Regions from separate parts of the Streptomyces sp. NPDC059994 genome, predicted to be linked through region 1. Evidence: riboswitches for the same ligand, from Rfam matches in the RefSeq annotation. Region 1 holds a riboswitch; the other holds the start of a gene.

Region 1 (5,418 bases):
TCTGGAGGTCGTCGCCGTGAACGACCTCACCGAGCCCGCCGCCCTCGCGCGGCTGCTCGCCTTCGACTCGACGGCGGGCCGGCTCGGGCGGCCCGTGACCGTGGACGGGGACACGCTCGTCGTCGACGGCCGCCGCATCAAGGTGCTCGCCGAGCGCGACCCGGCCGACCTGCCGTGGGCCGAGCTGGGCGTCGACCTCGTCCTGGAGGCGACGGGCCGCTTCACCTCGGCGAAGGCCGCCCGCGCCCACCTGGACGCGGGAGCGAAGAAGGTCCTGGTCAGCGCGCCGTCGGAGGGCGCCGACGTCACCCTCGCGTTCGGGGTCAACAACGACGCGTACGACCACGAGGCGCACACGATCGTCTCGAACGCCTCCTGCACCACGAACGCGCTCGCGCCGCTGGCCTCGGTGCTCGACGAACTCGCCGGGATCGAGCACGGGTTCATGACGACCGTGCACGCGTACACCCAGGAGCAGAACCTCCAGGACGGCCCGCACCGCGACCCCCGCCGCGCCCGCGCCGCCGGGGTCAACATCGTGCCGACCACGACGGGCGCGGCCAAGGCGATCGGCCACGTCCTGCCGAACCTCGACGGCAAGCTGTCCGGCGACTCGATCCGGGTGCCCGTGCCGGTGGGCTCGATCGTCGAGCTCAACACCACCGTCGAGCGTGACGTGACGCTCGACGACGTGCTGGCCGCCTACCGCGCGGCGGCGCAGGGGCCGCTCGCGGGCGTGCTGGAGTACTCGGAGGACGCGCTGGTGTCCTCCGACATCACGGGCAACCCGGCCTCGTCCATCTTCGACTCGGCCCTCACCCGGGTGGACGGCCGCCATGTCAAGGTGGTCGCCTGGTACGACAACGAGTGGGGTTTCTCCAACCGGGTGATCGACACACTGGAGCTGCTCGCCGGGCGGTGACAGCCGGGCGTCGGGGCGGTCCGAGCCGCGACATCGGGCACGGGCCGCACGTCGCCACCGCCGCGTGCGGGCTGGTCACCCGCCTCACCCAGCTGGAAACCGGCGTCCCACAACGCCGGACACATACCGAGACCGAAAGCTACGCGGGAGACGTCGTCGTCCAAGCGGAGCGGGCAGCGCCCGCACAGCGGATCGCAGGGGCCGGCGTACGACCAGCTCTACGCCGAGGCCCAGCACCGTAGCGTCCACGGCCCGTCCAGCATGGACACAAGGCGGAGCTGAAGCGGGTGCTGGGCGGAGGTTGACGCACGGGTCCCAGACGCGGCGTCACCCCTGGCTCTTCTCCACCTTGTACAGCTTCAGACTCTTGTTCGCGAACAGGAGCACATAGCCGCAGCTCCAGCAGATCAGCCCGGTTGCCGACTCGTTCGCCCAGCCGAGGTTCATGAACTCCGCCCCGGAGCTGTTGAGTTTCACCTCGCGGTCCCGGAAAACATCGCCCTGGCAGAAGCTGCACCTGATCCAGGTGTCCCCTATCGCGGCACGTACAGGCTTGGCCACGGTCCCCGCTCCCCCTGATTTCGCTGAGTGGCGAACCCCCGTTCGCACACCGTTTGGTGATCAGCGTAGTGGACCACCAAGCGGGCTCCGGTACACGTTTTGGACCAGCCGCCGTTCAGGGACGGGCGCCGGGGCCGGACGGCCAAGCGTGCTCATCGAGCCCTTCGGCGGGGGGTGAAGGCGTAGAGGTCGAGGATGTCGGGGCAGGGCGCGATGCCGGGGCCGCCGGCCTGGACCCAGGCGGCGATGTCGTCCGTGGCGTCGGGATCGTTGACCAAACCGAGCCAGACCGGGCGGGCACCGGCGACGCGTGCGGCACGAGAGGGCTGGACGACGATCACGTTGGCCTGTTCGCAGACGTCGAGGCAGGCGGAGACACGTACGGGCGCGTTCTCGGCAAGGCGCTCTCTCTGCTGCGCGTGGTCGACTCCGGGCACCTTCGCGCTCCCGCAGCAGCAGTCCCTGCACACCACGATCCGGCACGGGGCCGAGTCGGCTGGGGTGCGTCCGGCGCCATCTTCTGGTTGCCGCTCCGGCATACCGCTCACGCTCCTCCTCCGGGGAGATCCGCCCCGGCTTCGTCAAGGAGGCGACGACGTGAGTCTCCTGGCTCTCGGGTCGCCGCTCGCCCCGTCCTTCCCGCCCGTGTCCGGGCAGTGGTCTGTTCGGGGTTCGCTCGCCGATCACAGTGGCGGGACCGCGCCGGAATTCCACCGGCTTCCTCGTTCCGCGTCGCCTTGTCGTCGGGCATCGTCGCACGTCGGGCGGCGGCGCGTCACCACCGTCGCGCGGGGGTGGGCGCTCCGGACGCACTGGCGTTCGCCGCCGGAGAGGGCGCGCCAGGACTGGCTGGCCAAGTCATGCGATCGGTGACGGGGTAGGGGATGAAGGTGGTGGTGTTCTGGCCGATCCGCAGGGAGCGCCCGAGGGGGTGGTGCGGCGCTCTGGGGGGCAGTTGAGGCGTTCGCAGGCGCGGCAGCCATGCTGAGGGATTGGCCGTCGAAGGGCCGGTCAGGGTGAAGCCGTCGGAGCAGACGAGCCGATGAGCGCGTGGCGGGTCTCGCAACAGAGGCCGATGACCAACGAGCGGTGACGGCCGTGGCGGCCCGTCAGGTGCGGCTCGGCGCCGGCTCCGGCTCGGAGAAATGCGCTGCCGCGCGGCGAGGGAGCAGCAGCGGTGTTGCCAGCAGGAGCACGCCGGCCAGGCCGATGGCCGTACGTGGGCCGAGCAGGCTGCCCAGTACGCCCCAGACGGCCGTCAGGAGCGCGGTCGTGGCTTTGGTCGTCACCGCCCAGGCGGACAGGGTGCGGGCGACGCGGTCGGTCGCGGTGCGTTCGAGGCGGTAGGTGGCGTGGACGGGGTTGAAGACCCCGCAGCAGAAGATGAGCCCGAGCTCGACGCCGATCACCAGCAGCAGCCCTGCGGTGCCCGAGCCCAGAAAGGCCAGGCCGACGGGCCAGATCGCGCGCAGCGCCCCGACCACGACCAGGACCTGGTGCTGCCCGAACCGGGTGACGAGCGGTCGGGCCAGCCGTGAACCGAGCAGTCCGGCGATTGAGGGCGCGGCGAAGGCGAGGCCGTACTGCCACGGCGCGAAGCCGAGTCGGCCGAGCATCAGGACGGCCAGCAGCGGCTGGACGGCCATCACCAGGCCGTTGAACAAGGCGGTGTTGAAGAGCAGCGGACGCAGTGTCGTGTCGGCGAGGATGTACCGCCAGCCGTCGAGCAGGTCCCCGGCCCGCAGGCGCGGGCCCTCCGGGCGCTCGGGCCGCGGCTCGTGCCCGCCTGTCGCGCGGATGCCCAGCGCCGAGAGCAGGTAGCTGACCGCGTCGGCCACCACCGTCGCCACCGGACCGAGGAGCCCGATCGCGGCGCCGCCCAGCGGCGGTCCGATGATCGTGGTCGTCCAGGCCGTGGACTCGAATCGGGCGTTGGCGACGAGCAGGTCCTCGGCCGGCAGCAGCGTCTTCAGGTATGCGCCGGAGGCGGCGCGGAAGGTGATGTCGGCTGCTGCTACGACGATGGAGACCAGCAGGAGCTGGAGGAAGGTGAGCATGCCGAGCGCGTACGCGGCGGGGATCGTCAGCAGCGCCGCGAACCGCACCAGGTCCATCGCGATCAGCACCGGCCGCTTGCGGCGGAACTCCACCCACGGGCCGAGCGGCACCGCCACGGCCGCGCCCACCGCAGCCCCCACGGAGGAGAGCGCGGCGACCTCGGCCGGTCCGGCGTGCAGCACCTGGATGGCGATCAGCGGGAACGCGCCGAAGGCGAGCCATGTGCCGAGCGCGCTGGTCCCGTACGCTCCCCAGAGCCAGCCGAACCGCCGCCCCAGCCGATGTCCGCGCAGATGTCCCAGCCGGTGCCCGATTCTCATGCCCGCCACCCCTCGTCACTCACCCGCACAACCGATCCGCGATCGGAAGCATCAAAGCGAGCGCCTCAGCCGGGGGTCAAACAACCGCAGGACCGTCGGGCCACAACCAACGGTTGTACCCGTAAGGTGTCGGCATGGACCTCGACACCGTCCGGACCTTCGTCGCCGCCGCTGACGCAAGGCAGTTCCAGGAGGCCGCCGCCGAGCTGGCGGTCACCCAGCAAGCTGTCTCCAAGCGCATCGCCGCGCTGGAGCGCGACCTCGGGGTACGGCTGTTCACCCGCACCGCGCGCGGCGCCGAGCTCACCATCGACGGGCAGGCGTTCCTGCCCCACGCGCGCGAGCTGCTGCGCGTCGCCGATCGCGCGGTCACCTCCGTGCGCCCCGGCCGCCGTCCGCTGCGCGTAGACGTGATCGCCTCGCGCGTCGCGCCGTCAGGTCTGATGCGCGGCTTCCACCACGCGTACCCCGAGATCGAGCTCGACGTGGTGATGCTGTTCGACATCGAGACGGCCATCGCCGCCGTCCGGTCCGGTGCGATCGACGCGTCCTTCCGCGCCCTCGCCGCGCCCGGCCGGCCCCTTCCCGAGGACATCGAGTCCGTCCGGGTGCTCGACGAGCCGCTCCAACTCCTCACCGGCCCCGCCCACGCGCTGGCGGGCGCCCGGTCGGTGCCCCTCGCCCAGCTCGCCGGGCACCGGATCTGGATGCCCGGCCTCGTCCCCGGTACCGAGTGGAGCGCCTACTACGACGACCTCGTCGCCGAGTTCGGCCTCACCATCGAGGCGACCGGCCCCAACTTCGGCTCCGACGCGCTCCTCGACACCATCGCCGACACCCCGGCCCTGGCCACCTTCATGGGTGAGCAGACCCGCCTCGTCTGGCCCGCCGGCCACGGCCTGCGCCGCGTCCCGGTGACCGACCCGACGCCCGTCTACCCGCACTCGCTCCTGTGGCACCGCGACAACCCCCACCCAGCACTGGCCACCCTCCGCGCCCACCTCGCCGCCACAGCGGCCGGCCACGACGCCACCGGGACCTGGGCGCCGGACTGGGTGATTCCGCGCTGAACGCCGCCGCGCGTCTTCGAGCGTCGTGTCCGGATCGACGGACGGTGACGGACGGTTTCGGCGGCGGGGGTGGCCGTCGGCACACCCCGGCTCCCCCCCACCGTGTGCCTCACATGTCGTGGTGTCTTGGCAGTGATCAAGGCTGCGAACTGCCGATCCGGCCCAGAAACCCCGGACAACCGCTGGTGACGGCGGCAGAGTGGAACGGCGTCAACTGCCCGGCCGTGTCCATGGCGGCGTTGACGAAGAGCAGGCCGAGGGTGCGTTGTGACAGCCGGTCGCGCAGTGCCGAGATCTGCTCGGGGCCGGTCAACTCCAGCGACTCGATGGCCAGTTGCCCGCCGGAGGCTTTGGCCAGGTCGTGGAGCCCGTGCGCCGGCTGCCGCGGACCGTACCGATGACGTCCCAGCCGCGACGAAGATACTCGGCAGCGAGCCCGAGGCCGAGGGTCCGTGAGGCCCCGATGATGACGGCGGTCTCGCGGGTG
Region 2 (5,418 bases), on a different contig from region 1:
TGCCGGACGCCTTCAGCGCCGCAAGGCCGTCCTCCCAGGCGCGCTTGCCACCGAGCAGGCGCACGACGGCCACGGACGCGCCCTCGATCAGCGCGGGCAGCTCCTCGGCCACGTCGATACGGGTCGGGTTGCCGATCCGGAAGGGCGCCCCGGAGGCCCGGGCCGCCAGCAGATCCGTGTCGGCGGTCGACAACAACAGCACAGTGCTCATGCGGGTGCTCCAGGTGCGATGAAGGGAAGTCCTGCGGGCGCGCCCTGCTCGATGAGCCGCATGAGCGCGTCCGTGTCCGCGTGTTCTTCGATGAGGTCGCCGAGGCGGTCCAGCTGCTCTTCGCGCAGCGCGCCGAACGACGTGTCCGGGGCGGGCACGAAACGCCGTCCGGCGGCGCTCGCCACCCGCTCCAGGAACCGTCGTCTGAATCCGTCGCTCTCAAGTGACCCGTGCCAGTGCGTGCCCCAGACCGCACCGACCCGGCATCCGTCCAAGAAGGCTTCCCCGCCCAGCACTTGAGCGACGCCGTGGTGGATCTCGTATCCCTCCACGGGCTCGCCCAGCGCCTCGCCGGTCGGCCGTGCAAGTGTCTTCTCGGCCGCGAACCGCACCCGTACGGGCAGCAGTCCGAGCCCCGCCACGGCGCCCGCCCGTGACTCGACCTCGTCCTCGATGTGCTCTCCGAGCACCTGGAATCCGCCGCAGATCCCCAGCACCGGACGCCCCTCGGCCGCCCTGCGCGCCAGCTCCCGCGCCAGCCCCCGTTCCCTCAGCCATTCCAACGCCCGGACCGTGCCCCGGGTTCCCGGCACGACGACCAGATCCGCGTCGGCCAGTTCCTCGGGCCGGTCCACGAACCGTACGATCACGCCCGGTTCGGCGGCGAGCGCGTCCACGTCCGTGAAGTTGGACATCAGCGGGACCGCGCAGACCGCGACCCGCAGCACGTCGTCGCCCACCGGCGGCGCCACCACCGACTCGCGCACGGCGCCGCGAAGGGAAACCCGCAGGCCATCCTCCTCATCGATGCCGAGCCCGTGCGCGAACGGCAGGATCCCGTACGTGTGGCGTCCGGTGAGCCCGCGCAGCATGTCGATGCCGGGTTCGAGGAGCGAGACGTCGCCCCGGAACTTGTTGACGATGTACCCGGCGACCAGCGCCTGGTCCTCGGGGCTCAGCAGCGCCGTCGTACCGAAGAACGAGGCGAACACCCCGCCCCGGTCGATATCGCCGACCACCACCACCGGAAGCTTCGCGGCGCGCGCGATGCCCATGTTGACGATGTCCGTGCGCCGCAGATTGATCTCGGCCGGACTGCCCGCCCCCTCGCAGATCACGGCGTCATACGTGCCCCGCAGCCGCTCCAGACAGTCCACGACGGTGCCGAGAAGCGCTTCCTGGCGTCCGCCGTGGTAGCCGCCGGCGCTCAGCTCGCCCACCGGCCTGCCCATCAGTACGACCTGGCTCGACCGGTCGCTCCCCGGCTTGAGCAGCACGGGGTTCATCAGCGCGGACGGCTCGACGCGCGCCGCCTGCGCCTGCATCGCCTGCGCCCGCCCGATCTCGGCGCCCTCGCGCGTGACGAACGAGTTGAGGGACATGTTCTGCCCCTTGAACGGCGCGACCTTCACGCCCTGGCGCACCAGCCACCGGCAGATCCCGGCGGTGACGACGCTCTTGCCCGCGTCCGATGTGGTGCCCGCGACCAGCAGTCCGCCGCTCATGTACGTACCTTCCTCACCGCGATCGCCACAGCCAGCGCCAGCCAGCCCACCCGGCGCGACAGCCGCACCGCCCGCTCGATGTCCGGGACTTCCACCGCCCGGCCGCCCCCGTTCAGCACGGGCCGGTGCTCGACACGGCCGCCGTACGAGAGGGTGCCGCCGAGCCGTACGCCGAGCGCGCCCGCGAACGACGCCTCGACGGGACCGGCGTTGGGGCTCGGGTGCTTGCGGGCGTCGTCCCGCCACGCGCGCGTGGCGGCGCGCGGCGCGCCCCCGGCGGCCACCGCCAGTGCGGCGGTGAGCCGGGCGCCCGGCCAGCCCGCCACATCGTCCAGGCGCGCCGAGGCCCACCCGTACCGCCGATGGCGCGGCGAGCGGTGGCCGACCATCGCGTCCAGCGTGTTGACCGCGCGGAACGCGACCAGGCCCGGAACCCCCGCGAGCGCCCCCCACACCAGCGCGCCCACCACGGCGTCGGAGGTGTTCTCGGCGACGGACTCGACGACCGCGCGCGCGATGCCGGGCGCGTCCAGGGACTGCGGGTCGCGCCCGCACAGGTGCGGCAGGCGCGCGCGGGCCGCCTCGACGTCCCCGGCCTCCAGCGCCTCGCCGATCGCGCGGGCCTCCCGGCCCAGCGAAGTGCCGCCCACGACGGCCCAGGTGGCGGCGGCGGTCAGCGCGACGGACGCGGTGGGAAGCTTTCGTACCGCGCGCGTGGCGAGCAGTGCGGCGCCCGCGGCGCCTCCGGCGCACACGGCGGTGTGCAGCGCGCCCCAGCCCCGGTGGTCGCGCCACAGCGTGCGCTCCACGGCGGCCGCGGCACGGCCGAACGCGGCGACCGGGTGTCCGCGGCGGGGATCGCCGAGGAGGAGGTCGCCGAGGAGACCGGCGGTGGCGCCGTACGCGAAAGTGCGATCGGCACGCATGGGATCAGCCCGCCGCAACGCCGCGAAGAACTCTGGTACTTCCGGGAGGTGCCGGCAACAGGCAGGCGCGCATGGCGGTATGTCCTCACTCAGGGTGTCCGCGCCCTGGTACGACGTCGACCGGCGGTGAGAGTTCCTGGCTCACGGGGATGATTCCCCGATGACAGTGGCGGGACCGCGCCGGATTCGCACCGGCTTCCTCTTCTGCCGCCGTAAATGGCTCGGGCAGTCCACCATGCCCGGGAACGCCCGTCAACTCGCTGCTGACCTGCGACGGGAGAGTGTGTTGGGGCACACAGAGAACCGCCCTCCGGCCGGGCCGGAAGGCGGTTCGAGGTGTGTGCGGCGCTGCTGGCCGGGCTACTTGCCGACGATCAGACTGATGCCGTACGCGACGGCCGCCGCGCAGAGCGCGAAGCAGAGGTAGGCGGTGGTGCGGGCCACGGCGACGTTGCCCTTGCCGGCCGCGGCCGACTGCTGCTTGCTGAGGCCGACGATCCCGACGGTGAACAGGCCCACCAGGCCGACGGTGACGATGAGGCTGACACCGAAGACGGTGCCGAGAGCTGCCCAGTCGATGTGCATGACGATTCCTTTGGGGTGCGCGGCCGGGTCAGACGGTGGCCGGGCGGGCCGGGTCGACGGGGGCCACCGGGGCCGGAGCCGGGATGGTGGCCGTCAGATCGGCGGCCACGGCGGCGGCGGTGGGCGGCGGGGTGACGGCGGCGATCGCGGTGGTCACGACGCCGGCGGGCTCGGCCGGGGACTCCGCCGGGGTGGCGGCGGCAGTGACGTCGTTGTGGTCGACCGGCTCGCGGCGCGACAGCTTCCAGATGAAGCCGGCACCCGCGATCAGCAGGATCGCCACGAGGACGATGCCCCAGGTGCCCTGGCCGGTCAGGAACTCGGCGCCGGCGCCGACCAGACCCGCGGCGGGCAGGGTCAGGCCCCAGGCGATGAACATGCGGGTCGCGGTGGACCAGCGGACCACACCGCCCTTGCGGCCGAGGCCGGCGCCCATGACGGAGCCGGAGCAGACCTGGGTGGTGGAGAGCGAGAAGCCGATGTGCGAGGAGGCCAGGATGACGGTCGCGGCACCGGACTGGGCGGCGAAGCCCTGCGGCGGCGCCAGCTCGGTCAGGCCCTTGCCCATGGTGCGGATGATGCGCCAGCCGCCGAGGTAGGTGCCCATGGCGATGGCCATGCCGGCCGAGACGATGACCCACAGCGGGGGGTTGGCGCCCGGGTGCAGCACACCGCCGGCGACCAGGGCGAGCGTGATGATGCCCATGGTCTTCTGCGCGTCGTTGGTGCCGTGGGCGAGTGAGACGAGCCCGGCGGAGGCGATCTGTCCTGCCCGGTACCCCTTGGCGGTGGCCTTCTCGGCAGCCGGGTCGGCGTTTCGGTTGATCCGGTACGTCAGGCGCGTGGCCAGCATCGAGGCGACGCCCGCGACGATCGGGGCGGCGACGGCGGGGAGCAGCACCTTGGTGACGATGGTCGAGCCGTTCACCGAGGACCAGCCGGCCGACATCACGGCCGCGCCGATCAGACCGCCGAACAGGGCGTGGGAGGAGCTGGACGGCAGGCCGAGCAGCCAGGTCACCAGGTTCCAGAGGATCGCGCCGACGAGCGCCGCGAAGATGACCTCTGTTCTGATGCCCTTCTCGTTGATGATCCCGCCGGAGATCGTCTTGGCGACCTCCACCGACAGGAACGCGCCGACCAGGTTGAGCGCGGCGGACATGGCGACCGCTGCTTTGGGCTTCAGGGCGCCGGTCGAGATGGTCGTGGCCATCGCGTTGGCGGTGTCATGGAAACCGTTCGTGAAATCGAACACTAGAGCTGTCACGACCACAATGGCGAGCAGCAGCGTGATGTGTTCCATTTACCCAGTCAATCGTTCGACGTCAGTGGCTGGACGAACGTAAGTAACCTGGATGAACGGAAGGTGAACTGGGTCGGGCTTCGCGGTGTATCCGACCGGTTTTTGCTGCGACCAGGCCCTGACAAACCCCGCGAACCGGCCATATACCCCATTGAAGAGATTCTGCTCACTCCGTCGCCCGCTGCGCGGAGCCTGCGAGGATCGCCCCATGGGAGAGCCGAAGGACTCCGGAGCGACCGCCACGGCCTGGGCCGAGCTGACCGCCACCGCGCGCCGCACCGCCGAGGAAGGCCTGGTCGTGGGCACCTCGGGCAACGTCTCCATACGCGTCGGTGACCTGGTCCTGGTCACCCCCACCGGCGTCCCCTACGACCGCCTCGGCCCGGACGACACCGTCGCCGTCGACCTCGCCGGCCGCCAGGTGACCGGCACGCTGCGGCCCACCAGCGAGCTCCCGATGCACCTGGCCGTATACCGGCACACCGACGCCCGGGCCGTCGTCCACACCCACGCCGTGCACGCCACGGCCGTCTCCACGCTGGTCAGCGAGCTCCCGCCGGTCCACTACATGACCGCCACGCTCGGTGGTCCGGTCCAGGTCGCGCCCTACGCGCTGTACGGGACCGAGGAACTGGCGCGGAACATGCTGCGCGCCCTCGAAGGCCGCACCGGCTGTCTCCTCCAGAACCACGGGACGATCACCTACGGAACCACTCTTTCCCAGGCATACGACCGCACCGCCCAGCTGGAGTGGATGTGCCGCCTCTGGCTCGCCGCCTCCTCCGTCCCCGGCCGCACCCCCTCCCTGCTCTCCGTCGCCGACCTCGACCGGGCCGCCGAACAGTTCCGGGGGTACGGCCAGGGGGACGCCCCCGGCCCGGGCGTGCC

What was found. A riboswitch is a leader RNA that binds a small molecule or an ion and turns the genes downstream of it on or off. The one in region 1 is predicted to bind cobalamin.
Region 2: linked by a shared signal. The riboswitch ahead of ACFWA7_RS12585 (cobalamin biosynthesis protein) and the one ahead of ACFWA7_RS06730 ((2Fe-2S) ferredoxin domain-containing protein) in region 1 are both predicted to bind cobalamin.

What each region holds. Positions count from the first base shown of each region.
Region 1 is NZ_JBHWUR010000007.1:139,622-145,039, reverse strand. Features, by position in the region: gene gap (type I glyceraldehyde-3-phosphate dehydrogenase) at 1-922, shown strand, start outside; gene ACFWA7_RS06735 (hypothetical protein) at 1,250-1,483, opposite strand; gene ACFWA7_RS06730 ((2Fe-2S) ferredoxin domain-containing protein) at 1,636-2,022, opposite strand; cobalamin riboswitch at 2,062-2,261, opposite strand; gene ACFWA7_RS06725 (MFS transporter) at 2,593-3,861, opposite strand; gene ACFWA7_RS06720 (LysR family transcriptional regulator) at 3,996-4,931, shown strand; gene ACFWA7_RS06715 (hypothetical protein) at 5,068-5,244, opposite strand.
Region 2 is NZ_JBHWUR010000018.1:41,197-46,614, forward strand. Features, by position in the region: gene cobN (cobaltochelatase subunit CobN) at 1-211, opposite strand, end outside; gene ACFWA7_RS12580 (cobyric acid synthase) at 208-1,716, opposite strand; gene ACFWA7_RS12585 (cobalamin biosynthesis protein) at 1,713-2,642, opposite strand; cobalamin riboswitch at 2,750-2,892, opposite strand; gene ACFWA7_RS12590 (hypothetical protein) at 3,003-3,227, opposite strand; gene ACFWA7_RS12595 (anion permease) at 3,256-4,530, opposite strand; gene ACFWA7_RS12600 (class II aldolase/adducin family protein) at 4,739-5,418, shown strand, end outside.